DNA from 4 places in the Pantoea sp. B9002 genome. Region 3 is predicted to be linked to each of the others. Evidence: riboswitches for the same ligand, from Rfam matches in the RefSeq annotation. Region 3 holds a riboswitch; each other region holds the start of a gene.
The links. Region 3 has a riboswitch for thiamine pyrophosphate ahead of HX773_RS18460 (long-chain fatty acid--CoA ligase). Riboswitches for the same ligand answer to the same signal wherever they lie in the genome.
Positions count from the first base shown of each region.

Region 1 (4,548 bases), on a different contig from region 3:
GCCGCCTTTGGTGAACAGCGTAATAGGAACGCGGCGACCTTCGTTCTCGTGCAGCACGCTATCGACGATTTTGTGCATGTAATAGAGCGAGAACTCGCGATAGTCGCGGCCAGTCAGCACGCCGCCCCATGTGTCGAACACCATGATCGACTGCGCGCCAGCTTTGATCTGCGCATTCAGGTAAAGAATCACGCTGTCGGCCAGCTTATCCAGCAGCTTGTGCAGGGTTTGCGGCTCGGCGTACATCATCTTCTTAATTTTGGTGAACGCTTTGCTGCTGCCGCCTTCAACCATGTAGGTTGCCAGCGTCCACGGGCTGCCAGAGAAACCGATCAGCGGCACTTCGCCTTTCAGGTTGTGACGAATGGTACGCACCGCGTTCATCACATAACCGAGTTCTTGCTCTGGATCCGGCACCGGCAGCTTGTCGACATCCGCACGGCAGGTGATTGGATTGGAGAAGCGCGGGCCTTCGCCGGTCTCAAAGTAGAGCCCAAGTCCCATCGCATCTGGAATGGTGAGGATATCGCTGAAGAGGATTGCCGCATCCAGCGCATAGCGACGCAGCGGTTGCAGCGTGACTTCACACGCCAGCTCAGCATTCTTACACAGCGACATAAAATCACCGGCTTCAGCGCGCGTGGCTTTGTACTCCGGCAAATAGCGCCCGGCTTGTCGCATCATCCATACCGGCGTGACATCTACCGGCTGACGTAACAGGGCGCGCAGATAACGATCGTTCTTCAGTTCACTCATAATGGGCTCTCTCATGCTAAGGCCGGCAGTGTAGCATTTTCACGCCGCGCTGGCGCGACACAGGGCAACGGTATCTTCAATCAGGCGACGCGCCACCGTACCAGGCGGCGGCAACAGCGGCAGATCGTCATAGCGATACCAACCGGCATCCAGCAGCTCTTTGCCGTCGTGTTGCAGATCGCCGCCGTCATATTCCGCCATATACGCCATCATCAGAGAGTGCGGGAACGGCCACGGCTGCGAGGTAACGTAACGCACGTTTTTTACCCGCACATTGCTCTCCTCCATTACTTCCCGCGCAACCGCTTGTTCTAAGGTTTCGCCCACTTCGACGAAGCCCGCCAGCACGGTGTAGATGTTGTTACGGTGGCGCGCATGATTGGCGAGCAGGATCTCATCGCCACGGCGGATAGCCACGATGATGCACGGCGCAATTTGCGGGTAATAGCGCTCGCGGCAGTGATTGCACAAACAAGCGAACTCGCGTTTGCTGATGTGCATCTCATGGCCGCAATAGCCGCACCAGCGATGCGAGCGGTAAAACTCCGCCAGCTGCACGCCACGTCCGGCGATTTGGAACAGGCCGACATCCTCATCAATCAGTTGGCGCACGGAGCCCATGCTATCCGGACGCGATTCGCGTACCAGCCAGACATTCTCGCCCTGCCACTCGCCGATCAAAATCGCGTTGCTGCCGTTGAGGCCAAAATCGGTGGCTAAGCCATGCGGCAATTCGCCCTGCGGCAACCAAAGTTTTTGCTCATGGCTGACAACCCACCATCCAGCGTCTAAGCTTGAGATCTCACGTTGCATCTTAATCGTTGTCCTTAGCGTCAAATCGCACGCTGAAATCCTAATATTAAGTTTGTAATAAACAACTATAACCTACCTGGAGCCCCATATGCTTAACCAGTTAGAGAACCTGACAGAGCGTGTTGGCGGCGGAAATGAATTGGTTGATTCATGGCTGCGCGCCCGTCGACAGCTGCTCGTCACTTACTACGAGCTTATTGGCATGAAGCCACAAAAAGATGCGTTATCCACGCTGGATGAACAGGCGCTGGATGCATTTTGTCACAACCTGGTGGATTACCTGTCTACTGGCCATTTCAGCGTGTATGAACACATCATTAGTGAGATGCAGGGTGATAGCCCATTAATCGTGGCCGCGCAGATTTATCCGGCACTTGAGGCGAATACCGACCGCATCATGCAGCTCTACGACAGCCATCTGCAGCAAGCGATTAACGATGATAATTGCGTGGATTTTCAAACCGCACTCTCCGAAGTCGGCGAAGTGCTGGAATCGCGCTTTACGCTGGAAGATAAGCTGGTGCAGCTCGCCTGGGACAACCAGCTGGCGCGTCCGCCGGTTGCCAACGACAGTATCATCGCCCGCCCGGCTTAACATCCCGAAGATGTAAAAAACTTGTTATTCAAGAAAAGCCCTCTTATGCTGAACGGGCTTTTTTTAATGCCTCTTCCTGAACCTGAAGAGTCAAATTTTGCGATATAAGCGTAGCGTGCGCAGCGAGTTCACGCTCGGACAGCGCGCAGGGACCGGAGCGTACACGTAGTACGTGACGGTCACGAGCACTGCCCGGGCGTGACATAGCAAGCAAAGTAGCTTATATCGTAAAACACCAACTTGTCGGAGTGCCCTTCGGGGCTGAGACCGTTAATTCGGGATCCGCGGAACCTGATCAGGTTAGTACCTGCGAAGGGAACAAGAGTAGACATTATCAGCACGGTGCATGTTGGCGCCCGGCACCGTACCTGTTACTCCTTCCGAACTCTGGACAAGCAACTTCCAACCTTTACCGGAAACTTGCTATGTCTGCTAAAACTTCTCGTCGTGAACAACGCGCTCAGGCGCAAGAATTTATCGATTCCCTGCAGGGAACCGCTTTCCCCAACTCCAAACGTATCTGGATCACCGGCAGCCGCGCGGATATTCGCGTGCCGATGCGTGAGATACAGCTCAGTCCGACACACATTGGCGGCAGCAAAGAGAATCCGCGCTATGAGCCGAATGAAGCGGTGCCGGTTTACGACACCGCCGGTGCTTATGGCGATCCTCAAGCCACTATTGATGTGCATCAGGGGCTCGCAAGACTGCGCGCCAACTGGATCGAAGAACGCGGTGACAGCGAAACCATCCACCAGCTGAGTTCCAGTTACACTCAGCAGCGTCTGGCGGATGAAGGCCTCGACCATCTGCGTTTTGAGCATCTGCCGCAACCGCGCCGTGCCAAAGCGGGTCACCGGGTTACTCAACTGCACTATGCGCGGCAGGGCATCATCACGCCGGAGATGGAGTTTATTGCGCTGCGTGAAAACATGGGCCGCGAGCGTATTCGCGGTGAAGTGCTGCTACAGCAGCATCCGGGCCACAGTTTTGGCGCTAACTTGCCGGAAAATATCACCGCGGAATTTGTCCGTCAGGAAGTCGCCAGCGGCCGCGCCATCATCCCCTCTAACATCAACCATCCCGAATCCGAACCGATGATTATCGGCCGCAACTTCCTGGTGAAGGTGAATGCCAACATTGGCAACTCTGCGGTGAGCTCATCAATTGAAGAGGAAGTGGAGAAGCTGGTGTGGTCAACGCGCTGGGGCGCAGACACCGTGATGGATCTCTCTACTGGCCGCTACATCCATGAAACGCGTGAGTGGATTTTGCGTAACAGCCCGGTGCCGATTGGTACGGTGCCGATTTATCAGGCGTTGGAGAAAGTGAACGGCATTGCAGAAGATCTCAACTGGGAGATTTTCCGCGACACGCTTCTGGAGCAGGCGGAACAAGGCGTTGACTACTTCACCATTCACGCCGGCGTGCTGCTGCGCTATGTGCCGATGACGGCCAAACGCCTGACCGGCATTGTGTCGCGCGGCGGCTCGATTATGGCGAAATGGTGCCTGTCCCATCACACCGAAAGCTTCCTCTATCTGCACTTCCGCGAGATTTGTGAAATTTGTGCCGCCTACGATGTGGCGCTGTCGCTCGGCGACGGCCTGCGTCCCGGTTCGATTCAGGATGCCAACGATGAGGCGCAATTTGCTGAACTGCATACGCTGGGCGAACTGACCAAAATCGCCTGGGAATACGATGTGCAGGTGATGATTGAAGGTCCGGGCCATGTGCCGATGCAGATGATTCGTCGCAATATGACCGAACAGCTTGAGCACTGTCACGAAGCCCCGTTTTACACGCTTGGCCCGCTCACCACCGATATCGCGCCCGGCTATGACCATTTCACTTCCGGCATCGGCGCGGCCATGATTGGCTGGTTCGGCTGCGCCATGCTGTGTTACGTGACGCCGAAAGAGCACCTCGGTTTGCCGAATAAAGAGGATGTGAAGCAAGGGCTGATCACTTACAAGATCGCCGCACACGCAGCGGATCTGGCGAAAGGTCATCCCGGCGCACAGATCCGCGACAATGCGATGTCGAAAGCGCGTTTTGAATTCCGCTGGGAAGATCAGTTCAATCTGGCGCTCGATCCACACACCGCACGCGCCTATCACGATGAAACCCTGCCGCAGGAATCGGGAAAAGTGGCGCACTTCTGCTCGATGTGCGGCCCGAAATTCTGCTCGATGAAAATTACGCAGGAAGTGCGTGAGTTTGCCGCCCGCCAACAGGCTGAAGCTCAGCCGATTGAGATGGGTATGGCGCAAATGTCGGACGCCTTTCGCAATCGTGGCGGCGAGATCTATCACGCTGCCGATACCCTTAAAGAGGAAAATGTATGACCAACGCCTTTCCTGCCACGGCCCCAAAACTGGGGC
Region 1 is NZ_JACAPA010000040.1:15,345-19,892, reverse strand. It holds gene hemE (uroporphyrinogen decarboxylase) at 1-756, opposite strand, end outside; gene nudC (NAD(+) diphosphatase) at 796-1,569, opposite strand; gene rsd (sigma D regulator) at 1,658-2,164, shown strand; TPP riboswitch at 2,399-2,499, shown strand; gene thiC (phosphomethylpyrimidine synthase ThiC) at 2,590-4,512, shown strand; gene thiE (thiamine phosphate synthase) at 4,509-4,548, shown strand, end outside.
Region 1: it holds a riboswitch for thiamine pyrophosphate, as region 3 does, so the genes downstream of both, thiC (phosphomethylpyrimidine synthase ThiC) here and HX773_RS18460 (long-chain fatty acid--CoA ligase) in region 3, are expected to answer to the same signal.

Region 2 (4,548 bases), on a different contig from region 3:
ACCAGACAACCGAGCGGCGATGGCGACAACTGCAGCAGCACGCTGAGCGCCATCTGCGCCTGCATCGCGCCGAGCGTTGCCACCGCCGGGCCCATTACGCCTGCGGTGTTGCAGTTCGCTGCCGAGGAAGGCAAGCGCGGGAACAGCGCGCGATAGCTCGGCGCGCCGCCACAGAATCCGCCGACGTAACCTTGCCGGCCCAGCACTGAGGCGCTGATCAGCGGAATGCCCGCCTTCATGCAAGCATCGGAAAGTTGGTAGGTGACGGCAAAGTTATCGGCGGCGTCGATCACCAGATCGCATCCCGCGATCGCCTGCTGCAGATTGCTGGCGCTCAGCGACTGCTGCAGCGCCTCAATGTGCACCTGCGGATTGCGCTGCTGCAACACGTGTTGCGCGCGCAGCACTTTGGGCTGGTCGATATCCTGCTGCGTAAACAGCGTTTGCCGATGCAGGTTATGCAGCGCCACCACATCGTCGTCATACAGCCGAATATGGCCGACGCCTGCGCCCACCAGCTGCGGCAGGAGCGTGGCGCCAAGTCCGCCCGCGCCCGCCACCAGCACGCGCGCGTTAAGCAGTTTCTGCTGCCCTGCTTCACCGATTTCCGCCAGCATCATCTGGCGTTGATAACGTTGCATATTTGCCGTCCTCAACTCAGATTTGCCAGGCCGAAGATCGGCGTGGACGCGGCGGCCATATCGCGCTTCTCCATCAGTCCGGCAGCGCGCGCGGCCTGTCCGGCTTCAATCGCCAGCCGGAAAGCGTTGGCCATGCCGATCGGATCGCCGGCTTTGGCGACGGCGGTGTTAAGCAGAATGCCATCGAAGCCCATCTCCATCGCCTGAGCCGCCTGCGACGGCGCGCCAATGCCAGCATCAATGATCAGTGGAATATCGCTGAACCACGCACGCATGGCGCGCAGGCCGTCGATGTTGCGCAAACCCTGGCCAGAACCAATCGGCGCGCCCCACGGCATCAACAGTTCGCAACCCGCCGCCAGCAGCTTTTCGCCGACGATCAGATCTTCGGTGGTGTACGGAAACACCTGAAAACCCTCTGCGCTGAGGATGCGCGCGGCTTCCACCAGCGCGAAAGGATCCGGTTGCAGCGTGTCGGCGTGACCAATCACTTCCAGCTTGATCCACGCGGTGTTGAACAGTTCGCGCGCCATGTGCGCGGTAGTGACGGCTTCCTTCACCGTGTGACAACCGGCGGTATTCGGTAACACACGGATGTTAAGTCCGGTCAGCAGTTCGCGGAAAGCCGCGCCCGCCGCGCCTTCGCGCCGTAAACTAACGGTGATGATGTCGGTACCGGAGGCGGCAATCGCCTGCTGCAAAATGGCAGGCGACGGATAGCCGGCGGTGCCGAGCAGAAAGCGTGATTGCGGTTTAAAATCGTAAAACATCGCTTAACCTCCCTGCATCGGTGACAGCACTTCGAGCTGGCAACCTTCATCCAGCCGCTGCGTGTCGTACTGACTTTTTGGCACAAACGCACCGTTGTAGGCGGTGGCGACGCAGGCCACATCAATTTGCTGCTCGATCAGCAATTCGCTCAGGCTCGTTGCCTGGGTGCTGATGGCGCGGCCGTTAAGCTGAATATTCATTGTTGAGTTCCCCAGAAATGCGCTGCATCAGCTGCTCTGCCAACATGGGTGCCAGCAGAAAACCGTGGCGATACATGCCGTTGAGATAAAAGGTGTGATTGTGATAGTGGATTTCCGGCAGATTTGCCGGATAAGCCGGACGCAACCCGCTGCCGCTCTCAATCACGCGTGCTTCGGCTAAGGCGGGATGAATGGCGTAGGCGGCGCTGAGCAGCTCCATCATGGCGCGCGCGCTGATGGCGCTGGCATCGTCGCTCTCAATCATGGTGGCGCCGAGCATAAAGTGGCCGCCGCGACGCGGCACCAGATAGCAGGGAAAACGCGGATGCAGCAGACGAATCGGGCGGGAAAACTGCACTTCATCGCTGTGCAGAATCAGCATCTCGCCGCGTACCGCACGCAGGCGCGGCAGTTGCGGCGCAGCGTGGATGCCGCGACAATCGATAATCTGGCCGCCTTGTGCGTGGTTGCTGAATGACACGCCGCGCGCGATCAGCGCGTCACGCATCTCCTGCAACGCCAGACGCGGATCGAGATGCGCCTCACCGGCGAAAAAAAGACCGCGCGCAAAGCGCCCTTCCAGCGCCGGTTCGATGTCGGCGGGTTCGACCCATTGATGCTGCTCAGTCATGCGGGCGAAACGGTTGAGTTCCTGGCTATCGCGCGGCGGTGCAACCACTAACGTGCCCTGATGCTCGACGCTGCTGACGCGCTGTTGCCACCATGCGGCAGCATGTTGCCCAAGAGTGATGACGTCACGCGGTGCACTTTCGGCTTCACACCAGGGCGCGAGCATGCCGCCAGCAAACCACGATGCCGGGCGGCGCGCGTCATCGCCAATCACCTCGACGTCTTCGCCGCGTTCCGCCAGCAAAGTGGCTACACACAAACCCGCCACGCCGCAGCCGAGTACGCTCCAGCGGCTCACAGCGCCGGTTCCAGGATGTTCAAACAGGGGGAATTCACATCGGCCTCTCAGTGTTAGCTGAGACCCGCAGATACAGGAGAAGGGAAATGGCGCATCCATCGAGCTTGCCTGAGCGCCAGACAGCCCAATGAAAAAGACTGTCAGTCTTCCTACGCCAGTATCAACTGGGTCAGGTTCAAAGGGTCGCTAAGCCGCGCAGTGCGCTATTAGCCTCTCAGTCTCTTTGGCGAGACTCCCCCGACGCGTCTATTTGTATTGCAGGCGCTGGTCGCCGTCAAGCGCGGAATAACCTGACGGTTTACAGGGAAATAAGCAGCAAGGCATTTATCGCTACCTGGGCTTTGTGGATCACAAACGTAACATATGGTATACAAACACATTATTGCTGAGAGTGGATTTCTCTCTAATTTTATAAACAGGTGATGTCGGAATAACCATGAACAATATTAAAATTGCATTTATTAAAGCCGGCTGGCACAAAGAAATTGTCCATAATGCCTTGGTGGGTTTTGAAAAAGAATTAGCCGATCAATCCGTTGAAGCGGAATTAAAAGTGCTGGAAGTGCCTGGTGCATTTGAAATGCCGCTGCTGGCAAAGCGTCTGGCCGAAACCGGCAAGTACGATGCGATTGTCTGCGCCGCGCTGGTGGTTGACGGCGGTATCTATCGCCATGATTTCGTTGCCGCTGCGGTAGTTGATGGCCTGATGAATGTGCAGCTGACCACCAACGTACCGGTGTTCTCCGTTTCATTAACCCCACATAATTTCCAGCCGGTTGATGTTATCGAAAACTTCTATACCGAGCATTTCATTAAGAAAGGCAAAGAAGCGGCGCGCGCGGTGCTGGCTATTCACAATCTTTCAATTGATTGATGCATTAAAAAGGGAGCACCTCAGCAGGCGCTCCCTTTTTATTAATTATGCCTTTCAACAGTTAATATTCAGAATAGTGCCAGCCTCGCTTGATTCAATGTTTCACACTCATCAAATGATTACTCTTCATATCTCGGCGCGTTTCAGACGGATTGATATCGCACTCCTTAGGCAGCATTAGCGTAAAGATTCCGGCAATCACCAGCGAACCCGCCAGCCAGCAGATCGCCACGTTTTGGCTATACAGCAGCGTCATGATCCCGACTAAGTACGGTCCGCAGAATCCGCCCAGATTACCCAAGCCATTGATCACGCCGCGCGCGCTGCCCGCCACTTCCGGCGCAGCGATACGTCCGGGAATCGACCAGAACGGGCTGGTTGCCGCTTTAAGGAAGAAGCCGCACACCACCAGCGCGATATAAGCCGCCACCACGTTGTCATGCAAGACCACCGACGCCAGCAACGCGGCGGCAAAGCAGAACAGCGACACCATCACCCACAAACGGCGCTTGCCGGTGCGATCGCTTAACCATGAAATGGCGTAGATGCCGAGCACCGTCGCGACAAAAGGAATCGCCGCCAGCAGGCCAACGCCCGCCATATTGGTGCCGGTGAGATTTTTCAGGATACTCGGCAGCCACAGCGTGTAACCGTAATCACCGGTTTGATAGAAGAAATTGAGCGCCACTAATTTCATCAAACCCGAGTTGCGAAACACCGCTTTCAACGGCGCTTTGCTGACCGGTGCCTTTTGCAGATGCTGGGCCTTTTCGCGCGCCAGTTCGCGCAGCAGATACTCCTTTTCACGCGCCGGTAACCAGCGCGCGTCCTCTGGACGATCGGCGATCACCAGCCACCACACCAGCAGCACCACCGCAGAAAGCAGGCCTTCGATAATGAACAGCCAGCGCCAGTCCAGCACATTAATGATGTAACCCGATATCGGCGCGGTAAACATGCCGCCTAACGGCGCAAACATCATGACAAAGGCATTGGCGCGACCCAGCTCTTTTTCCGGGAACCAGTTGCTGACCATGGTTAACACCACCGGCAGCATGCCACCTTCGGAAATCCCCAGCACGAAACGCAGCGCCAACAGCTGATAGTGATTGGTGACAAAACCGGTGGCGATGG
Region 2 is NZ_JACAPA010000054.1:50,195-54,742, forward strand. It holds gene HX773_RS22860 (HesA/MoeB/ThiF family protein) at 1-641, opposite strand, end outside; gene HX773_RS22865 (thiazole synthase) at 653-1,411, opposite strand; gene thiS (sulfur carrier protein ThiS) at 1,415-1,612, opposite strand; gene HX773_RS22875 (FAD-dependent oxidoreductase) at 1,596-2,540, opposite strand; TPP riboswitch at 2,670-2,789, opposite strand; gene HX773_RS22880 (6,7-dimethyl-8-ribityllumazine synthase) at 2,977-3,414, shown strand; gene HX773_RS22885 (MFS transporter) at 3,509-4,548, opposite strand, start outside.
Region 2: it holds a riboswitch for thiamine pyrophosphate, as region 3 does, so the genes downstream of both, HX773_RS22875 (FAD-dependent oxidoreductase) here and HX773_RS18460 (long-chain fatty acid--CoA ligase) in region 3, are expected to answer to the same signal.

Region 3 (4,548 bases):
GTTATCCCAACGGCGTGATTGCACAGGCCTGGCTGGATCGCGAGGACATTGCGGATGTGCTCGCGTGGCAAGCCGCCTATCCGCTGGTGCGCAGTGTACGCCATAAGCCGGGAGGCGCTACGAGTTGGCAAGAGGCGCACGATGGTCAGCGCAGCCTGATGAGTGACGATCACTGGCTCTGCGGCTATGCCGTACTGGAGAAATATGCGTTGCATTTCGATCTACAAACGCCGTGGTGGCATCTGGATGAAGCGTGCCGATTAGCGCGAGACTTTCCTCATACCACAATAATTCTCAATCACACCGGCTTACCAGCTGACCGCAGTGAAGAAGGCCTTGCAGCATGGCGACAGGCGATGGGATCGCTGGCTGAATATGAAAATGTCGCGGTGAAAATTTCTGGCTTAGGTGAGCCAGATTATCCGTGGAGCGTGGCACGTAATCAGGGGATTGTACGCAATACTCTGGCGATGTTCGGCACTCGTCGCTGCATGTTCGCCAGCAATTTCCCGGTCGATGGGCTGTGCGTCAGCTTTGACAACTTATATACCGGTTTCAAAAAGATGGTTGAGCATCTGCCTTACGACATGCAATACCGCTTGTTCTATGACAACGCGCTGCGTTATTACCGCCCGGCACTGCAAACCACCCCAAAACAGCATAAGGAGAACGTTCGCTATGTCCAATCCGCTTAAGCTCGGTGTTAACACCTCTATTTTCGACGGGCACGATATGGATCTCGCTTTCGCTATTATTCGCGAGTTGGGCTACGACTATGTGGAGCTGGCCTACAACCAGGGCTATGTGGGTGATCTGGATGACAGCCTGTTTAGCCCGGCCAATGCGCAACGCATCCGTGCACTGCTGGACAAGCATCAACTGAAAACGCTGGCGCTCGGTTGCACCTTTAACCTCGCTCGACCCGAAGCGGTCGAGTACATGCTAACACGCATCGGTTTTGCTCAGGCGATTGGCGTCAAGTTGCTCAACGCTTGCACGGCAAAGCGTGAGGATTATGCGGCGTTGGTGGGTCATCTACGCCAGATCGCGCCACATCTTGAGCAGGCCGGTTGTTGTTTACTGATCGAAAATGGCGGTGACCACAATTATGATGCGTTTGCGCTGGCAGCCGAAGGTGAACAGCTGTTGCGGGAGGTGGGAAGCGCGGCTGTAGCGTTTAATGGCGATGCCGGCAACATGGTGTCGTTGAGATCCGACGCTGATGCGATAAAGCAAATGCTGCAGTTGTTGCCGCAGATGCGGCATTGTCACATCAAAGATGTATATAAGCAGGGCATAGAGTTTCACTTTCCGCCCATCGGGCAGGGCATATTAGAGTATCAGCCGCTCATCAAGTCACTGGCTGTGCACGATATTCCCTGTACGCTGGAAATCCCGCTGCGTATGCATCGACTGGCTGACAGCATGCCGGTACGCAGTGATACGCCAGTAGAACTGGAACGGATTGTTGAAGTGCTGAGGGAGAGTAAAAGGTATATCGATGGATTGCAGCATTAGACGGGGGGAATCAGGCATTTCAGAACATTAAGTCCGCACCGCTGTTGAGAAAATCCACTACAGCGGGCGGCTTAAGTGGGGAAGATTATTTCTTAGGAATTTCAGAGATCTCTTTCACGTCACTCTTATTCATTTGCTGCTTAACACCATTGGCATCGACGTAACCCAGCAGGCCGGTTTCGGCATCCTGTGGTTTGCCATCGGTGACGATGGTACGTCCATCATTGGTGTGGATCGCGTACGAGGTACGCGTACAGCCGGTCAGTGCGGACAGGGCAATAAGCGCAGTAATAGAAAGCAAAATTGATTTTTTCATTAGTCTCTCCAGGCTGTTAAAAGGATATTAATTATCCAGTTCGCTCATGTTGGTAATCTTGTCGCGATTGATCTGCTCAGTTTTACCGGTTTGCGCATCCTTGTAAGAAACAAGGCCCGTGTCACTGTCGATTTGCGGCTTACCAGACGTCACGATAGTGCGTCCGTCGGTGGTCTTAATCGCCTGATTTGAAGAGCAAGCGGTCAAAGTCATTGCCATAAAAGTGCCAAGAAATGCCGTTGTCAGTACTGTTTTTTTCATCGTGATGAGTTCCTTTCAGTGGAATAAGTTTTAACTACCTAAATAGCTTAGAACATTTTCCTAAAACAGCCAGGAATCGGGGTTATCTCAACTGACTATCCTTACTTCCGCGGCGGTTATAAGCGCTGATCGCCGCCTGTTTTTTATCGATCTTGCTCTGGCAATTCACGCAATAACGCACGCCAGCCAATGCCGCGCGACGTGCTTCCGGGATCGGTTCGCCGCACTCGTCGCAAAACTCCGCACTTTCACCATGACCGAGATTTTCGCGGGCGCGGGCCACCGCGTCATCTACCGTGGCATCAATTTGTTTGTGCACCGCCCCGTCTTCTGACCAACCGCCAGCCATACTTCACCTCCAAAAACTGATGGTGAAAGTATAAGACACGCTGTGATTTATGTCGGGCAGGGCAGAATTTCACGCGTATTTAACAAGGTTGACACATCATCGCGCGCCATCCTAGACTGCGGCTTGTTCCAAGGGGTGCTCTGTTAAGGGGCTGAGATTCTACCGGCTGGCGTGTATGCGTTGGCAACGTAGTGACCCTCCGAACCTGATCCGGCTAATACCGGCGTAGGGATGCGGAACCGCAGGGCGATATTGCGCCTTGATTCCCTCTTTGTGCTTTGTAGCGGACAGTTCGCGCTCTTCAGGCGTGCCTGAGAGTCTCTGCGCAATCGCAAAGGTGGCGACACATGAACGAAACACACATCATCCAGGCTCTGCTGACATTCCTGCAGCGTGAAGATAGCTCAGACGACGACTTCAATCAGTTGGCCCTCGAAATCTTCGCTTATCAGTTCGCACACAATCCACCTTATCGCCGCTTCGCCATCCAGCGCGGACGTACGCCGCTGACGGTGAAAAGCTGGCGCAACATTCCCGCCATCCCGATTAATGCCTTCAAAGATCTGACGCTCAGCTGCCGTCCCACCGACCAAATTGCCGAGATCTTTATGACCAGCGGCACCACCGGCACGGTAAAAGGGCGCAGCTACCATCCGACGCTGGAGGTGTGGAAAAAATCGATGCTGCTCAACTTCCGCCGTCGCTTTATGGCGGGCCGCGAACGCATCCGCATGGGCATTTTGTTCCCGGATACCGTGGCGATGCCGAACTCCTCGCTGGCGACTTACCTTGACCTGGCAATGAAGGAGTGTGGCACGCCAGACAGTGAAGTAATGGTGGGCGAACATGGCCTCGAAACCAGTCGTCTGTTCAGTGCGCTGGAGCAGGCCGAAGCGGGTGGCGAACCCTACGCGCTGCTGGGCGCCAGCTACAGCTACGTGCATCTGCTGGATGAAATGCAGCGCCAGCAACGCCGTTTCGCGCTGCCTGCCGGCAGCCGCATTCTTGATACCGGCGGTTTCAAAGGCCAGTCGCGCGAGATTGGCGCAGAGGAATTCTACGCATCGCTCTCTCACGCCTTCGGCATTCCGCGTTCCCACTGCATCAACATGTACGGTATGACGGAAATCAGCACGCAGTTTTACGACGCGGGCAATGAGCGCTGCCCGCCGGTGAAATCCGGGCCGCACTGGATCCGCACGCGCGTGGTCAATCCGCTCACCGGTGATGATGTGCCGGACGGAGAGGTTGGCGTGCTGGTGCATCACGATCTGGCGCATTTCAACTCGGTTTCGGCTTTGTTAACGGAAGATGCGGGCGTGATGGTGCCCGGCGGATTCCATCTGCTAGGACGTGCGACCGGCGCTGATGCCAAAGGCTGTTCGCTGACCATGGAAGCGTTTCTCGCCAGCGCGCAGGCGGCGCTGTGAAGGAAGTTGCCGGACACCTGCCGGGCCTTTCCGCTGATGAAGTGCAGTGGCATACGCTGAGTTTCAGTCATCGTGGCGAGCGCCTCGAGGTTTGCGTTCCGCAACTTGATGACGCGCAGATAAAGGCGCTCGCAGCGCGCATCCGCACCAACGCCCGCGCTTATCTTCATCAGCTGAGTGTCGCGCAGATCATCGCCATCATTGATGAAGCGGTGGCGCGACTGCTCGATCGTCGTCATCCACTGCGTATCAAAGCCGAAAAGCTGCTGCCCATCGTCACCGGTTACGATGCCGAAATGGTGCGGCTTGGCCTCACCGGCTATCTGAAAACCTTTCGTCAGCCGCAGCTGAAGCGTTTTCTGGCGGAGGATTTCGCCGATCCGCAGATGCTCGACGATTTCCAGCCGCGCCCCAAAGGCGGCTTTGCGCGCGCGTTTGGCCCGCAACTGTTGATGCATATCTGGGCGGGCAACGTGCCGGGCTTGCCGCTGTGGAGTTTGATCTGCGGTCTGCTGGTCAAGGCGGGCACCATCGGCAAATTGCCGGGCAATGAGCCGCTGATGGCAAGCTGGTTCGCGCAGTTGCTGGCGGAAATCGATCCAAAACTCGGCGAATGTATCGCGGTGGTGTGGTGGAAAGGCGGCGATGCGCAAACCGAACTAACGTGGCTGCGT
Region 3 is NZ_JACAPA010000037.1:65,586-70,133, reverse strand. It holds gene HX773_RS18485 (amidohydrolase) at 1-695, shown strand, start outside; gene HX773_RS18480 (sugar phosphate isomerase/epimerase) at 679-1,518, shown strand; gene HX773_RS18475 (YgdI/YgdR family lipoprotein) at 1,604-1,834, opposite strand; gene HX773_RS18470 (YgdI/YgdR family lipoprotein) at 1,862-2,095, opposite strand; gene HX773_RS18465 (DksA/TraR family C4-type zinc finger protein) at 2,178-2,444, opposite strand; TPP riboswitch at 2,566-2,693, shown strand; gene HX773_RS18460 (long-chain fatty acid--CoA ligase) at 2,792-3,874, shown strand; gene HX773_RS18455 (acyl-CoA reductase) at 3,871-4,548, shown strand, end outside.

Region 4 (4,548 bases), on a different contig from region 3:
TCCCATGCCGCCGGCACGTTTGTTGATCACCGCCGTACGCACCGACTCCGCAATATCCGTTTCACCTGCAGAAGCGCCGCCGGAATTGATCAAACCCGCGCGCCCCATATAGCAGTTCGCCAACTGGTAACGCACCAAATCAATCGGGTTCTCGGTAGTCAGCTTGCTGTAAACGCGCTCATCGGTATGACCAAACTTCACCGCGTTATAGCCGCCGTTATTCTCCGCCATCTTCTGCTTCACGATATCCGCACCAATGGTTGCCGCCAGATGGTTGGCCTGGCCGGTTAAATCGGCACTGGCGTGATAATCGACGCCCTCTTTCTTAAACGCATCATTACGCAGATAAGCCCACAGCACCGTCACCATGCCCAGCTCGTGCGCACGCTCAAAGGCCGCGGAGATCTCTTCGATCTGGCGACGTGATTGCTCAGAACCGAAGTAGATGGTGGCGCCAACCGCCACCGCGCCCAGATTGAAAGCCTGTTCCACGCTGGCGTACAGCGTCTGATCGTATTGCGTCGGATAACTCAAGGTTTCGTTGTGATTCAGCTTCACCATAAACGGAATGCGGTGCGCGTAGCGACGTGAAACCGAAGCCAGCACGCCGTAGGTGGAGGCGACGCAGTTACAGCCGGCTTCAATCGCCAGCTCAACGATGTTTTTCGGATCGAAATAAGCCGGATTGGCCGCAAAGGATGCGCCCGCCGAGTGCTCAACGCCCTGATCGACTGGCAAAATCGATAAATAGCCGGTGCCCGCTAAACGTCCGGTGTTGTACAGCGTTTGCATGTTACGCAGTACGGTGGGAGAACGATTGTTGTCGATCATCACGCGATCAACATAATCCGCGCCTGGTAAATAGAGGCTATCCGCTGGAATGGTCATGCAGCGATGTTGAAGAAGGCTGTCCGCCTCTTTGCCCAATAACTGTACGATGTCCGTCATGTTCGCTCCTGATAAATGGCTGGATTGGAACCGGCCGTTGCCGATTCGCCCCCAACAGCCTGGACCGGAATGCGCCAGGCTGGCAAATTGCTGACTCCATTTTTCAGACGGATGCGCAGTGAAAAAGCGGCAATCTGGCGTTACGCCCTACCACCATTGATGGAAATGGTGCACCGGCCCAATGCCTTTACCGACCTCCAGCGAATCGGCGTGCAGCAGCGCCTGTTGCAGCCAGGCTTTGGCTTCAGCCACCGTTGCCGCCCAGTCATCATGACGCGGACGCAACGCCGCCAGCGCCGCAGAAAGCGAGCATCCGGTGCCGTGCGTGTGGCGCGTATTGACGCGTGGCGCGGTAAAGCGCTGACGTCCGTCGCGGGTAATCAGCCAATCCGGGCTTTCAGCATCGCTAAGATGTCCGCCTTTCATCAGCACCGCTTCGCAGCCGAGATCGAGCAGCGCATCGCCCTGCTGCAACATGATTTTCTCATCTTGCGCCATCGCGCGTCCCAGCAGTGCGGCGGCTTCCGGCAGATTTGGCGTGATCAGCGATACCTGCGGCAGCAGCAATTCGCGCACGCTGGCCACCGCATCCGGCGACAGCAGCGCATCGCCGCTTTTGGCAATCATCACCGTATCCAGCACCACAAACGGCAGGCTGGCCCGTTTCAGCCGCTCGGCGACCACTTCGACAATCGCGGTTTCGGACAGCATGCCAATCTTCGCGGCATCGATGCGCACATCATCCAGCACCGAATCGAGCTGTGCGCCAACAAAATCAGGTTCGATGCGATACACCGACTGCACGCCGCAGGTGTTCTGCGCCACCAGCGCGGTGATCACGCTGGTGCCATAAGCGCCCAGCGCGGAGAAAGCTTTGAGGTCGGCCTGAATACCGGCGCCGCCGCTCGGATCGGTGCCGGCAATAGTCAATGCGTTGATGCGTTTCATGCCTCTACCTCCAGCGTCCACAGCGTATCGAGGAAGGCGGCGGCAAAGCTGCCCGGCCCGGCGACCTGGCGAGCTGTCTGCTCACCCGCTAGCGACATCACGCGGCAGGCCGCAGCGACATGCTGCAGGCGATCGCCCGGCAAGCTGGTGCATGCGGCAACCACCGCCGACAGTGCGCAGCCGGTGCCGACCACGCGCGTCATCAGCGGGCTGCCGCCGGGGATGGCGAATGTCTGCGCGCCATCGGTGACGTAATCCACTTCACCGGTCACCGCCACAATGGTTTGGCAATCACGCGCCAGCTGCTGGGCGGCACTCAGCGCGGCATCGGCCTGATGCAGGCTGTCAACACCGCGTCCGCCGGTGGCCTGATGCGCCAGCGCAAGAATTTCTGAGGCGTTACCGCGAATCGCCGCCGGTTGCAGGCTGAGCAACTGTTGGCAGAAGGCGGTGCGCAGGGATAATGCGCCGACCGCCACCGGATCCAGCGTCCACGGCGTGCCTGCGCTTTGCGCCGCCTGCACCGCCGCCAGCATTGCATCACGACGATCGCGCGTTAAGGTGCCAACGTTGATCAACAACGCATCGGCAAAACCGGCGAACTGCGCCGCTTCTTCGGGATCGATTACCATCGCGGGCGAAGCTTGCAGTGCCAGCAGCACGTTGGCGGTAAAGGTTTGCACCACGTCATTGGTCATGCAGTGCACCAGCGGCGCTTGCTGACGCAGCAGTTGCAGAGAGTGCGCGAGTTGCGCGGGGGAAAGAAGGTCAGGCTGTTTCATAAGGCTCCCAACCGGCGATCAAGAAGGCGAATGCGGTCAGGCATCTGACTTCCCTACGCTGGCATTATCCAGATCAGGTCAGCGGGTGTATCTCAGCCCTGTATTAGAGGGGCACCCCGAGTCAAAACTACGTTGGCGAGCATAGGCAACAAGCCAGATGAAAGCAAGCAGTCGCCCCTTTCTCTGGAACCGGATCGCAAAGTTACACATTACAGGCTCCTCTAACTGATTGATTAAATTCCTTAAAAAACCCCTATTTTTGCGTGCCATGTCATACTTTGTAATAAATCCCATTGATAATTCGCGTCGCGAAAAATAGCATCCCCGGCAACTTGTTTCATGACGAAACAATACGGATTTATTAATTGTTTATGGAAGCATCACGGAGGATTTGCTATGCGTCGGATTCCACGCGCGCCGCTCTCTGCGGCAATTATCTCTGCCCTGTTTGCCGGTGCTTTTGTGCCGGTTCCCTCCGCCCACGCCGCGGGTTTTGTCGAAGACTCCACACTCTCTGGCAATCTGTTTTACTGGCAACGCCAGCGCGATCGCAAAGAGATGGATCCGCAAAAAGGCTCGTACGGTCAGTACGATGCCAATCTGCATCACGCCTCTGCTAACGCCAATCTCGACTTCTCATCCGGTTATGCCGGTGATGTGATAGGCCTCGATCTGGCGGCATTTGGCGCGCTGGAGCTAAGCAACGGCGGCCCGGCGGCACCGAATGAAATTGGTTTCAGCAATGCCCGTACGCGCTGGGATGAGGACTGGAGCGGAGATAAGAGCGGCTTAAGTCTTTATAAAGCGGCAATCAAGGCAAAATGGCAGGAAAACTGGCTGCGCGCAGGCTATCTGCAACCCACCGGACAGACGCTGCTGGCACCGCACTGGAGCTTCCTGCCCGGCACCTATCGCGGCGTTGAAGCCGGCACCACCTTTGATTTTAGCGACGCCGGCGCCCTTTCCGTCTCCTGGATGTGGACAGACGAATACAAAGCGCCGTGGTATCGCGACATGTACAACTTCCGCAAAGCCGATGGCGTAACGGAGATTCCGTGGCTGCAATCCTTTGGTGCCAAATATGATTTCAAAAACTCGCTGGTGCTGGAAGGCGCATACGGTCAGGCGGCGAATTACATGGATCAGTATTTTGCCAAAGCCTCTTATCAGCTGCCGCTGGCCGATGCACCGCTGCGCACTAGCTATCAGTTTTACGGCGCGAAGGATCGTGACAACAGCGGCGTTGGCCAGGTCAACGATGTTTACGATGGCCTCGCGTGGCTGCAGGCGCTGACGTTCGGCTACACGCTCGGCGCGTTTGATTTCCGCCTCGAAGGCACATGGGTAAAAGCCGAAGGTAATCAGGGCTTCTTCCTGCAACGTATGACGCCGTCTTACGCCAGCTCGAATGGCCGCATGGATGTGTGGTGGGATTCCCGCTCGGACTGGAACGCCAACGGTGAGAAAGCGCTCTTCGCTGGTGTGATGGTCGATCTGGGACACTGGCAATTACCGGGCTGGCAGGTCGGTACATCATACGCCTACGGTTGGGACGCGAAGCCTTCCACCAATCCCCTCTATGACCAAAACCAGCGCCTGAAAGAGTCCGCGTGGAGCCTCGACATGGTTTACACCATCCAGCAAGGCCGCGCCAAAGACACCCAATTCAAACTGCACTACACCCGCTACGACAATCACAGCGATCTTCCCAGCTATAGCGGTGGTTACGGCAACATCTTCCAGGACGAGAAAGACATCAAATTTATGGTCGTCGCGCCATTCACCCTGTTTTGACCCCGATCTGGCAGGAGCCAGAGACTTACCTCCGTGGAGAAGGATAACAGCATGAAAAAGTTAAAAATCAGTTTAC
Region 4 is NZ_JACAPA010000033.1:102,638-107,185, reverse strand. It holds gene fbaB (class I fructose-bisphosphate aldolase) at 1-948, opposite strand, end outside; gene thiD (bifunctional hydroxymethylpyrimidine kinase/phosphomethylpyrimidine kinase) at 1,096-1,896, opposite strand; gene thiM (hydroxyethylthiazole kinase) at 1,893-2,678, opposite strand; TPP riboswitch at 2,712-2,807, opposite strand; gene HX773_RS16335 (OprD family outer membrane porin) at 3,075-4,472, shown strand; gene HX773_RS16330 (beta-N-acetylhexosaminidase) at 4,524-4,548, shown strand, end outside.
Region 4: it holds a riboswitch for thiamine pyrophosphate, as region 3 does, so the genes downstream of both, thiM (hydroxyethylthiazole kinase) here and HX773_RS18460 (long-chain fatty acid--CoA ligase) in region 3, are expected to answer to the same signal.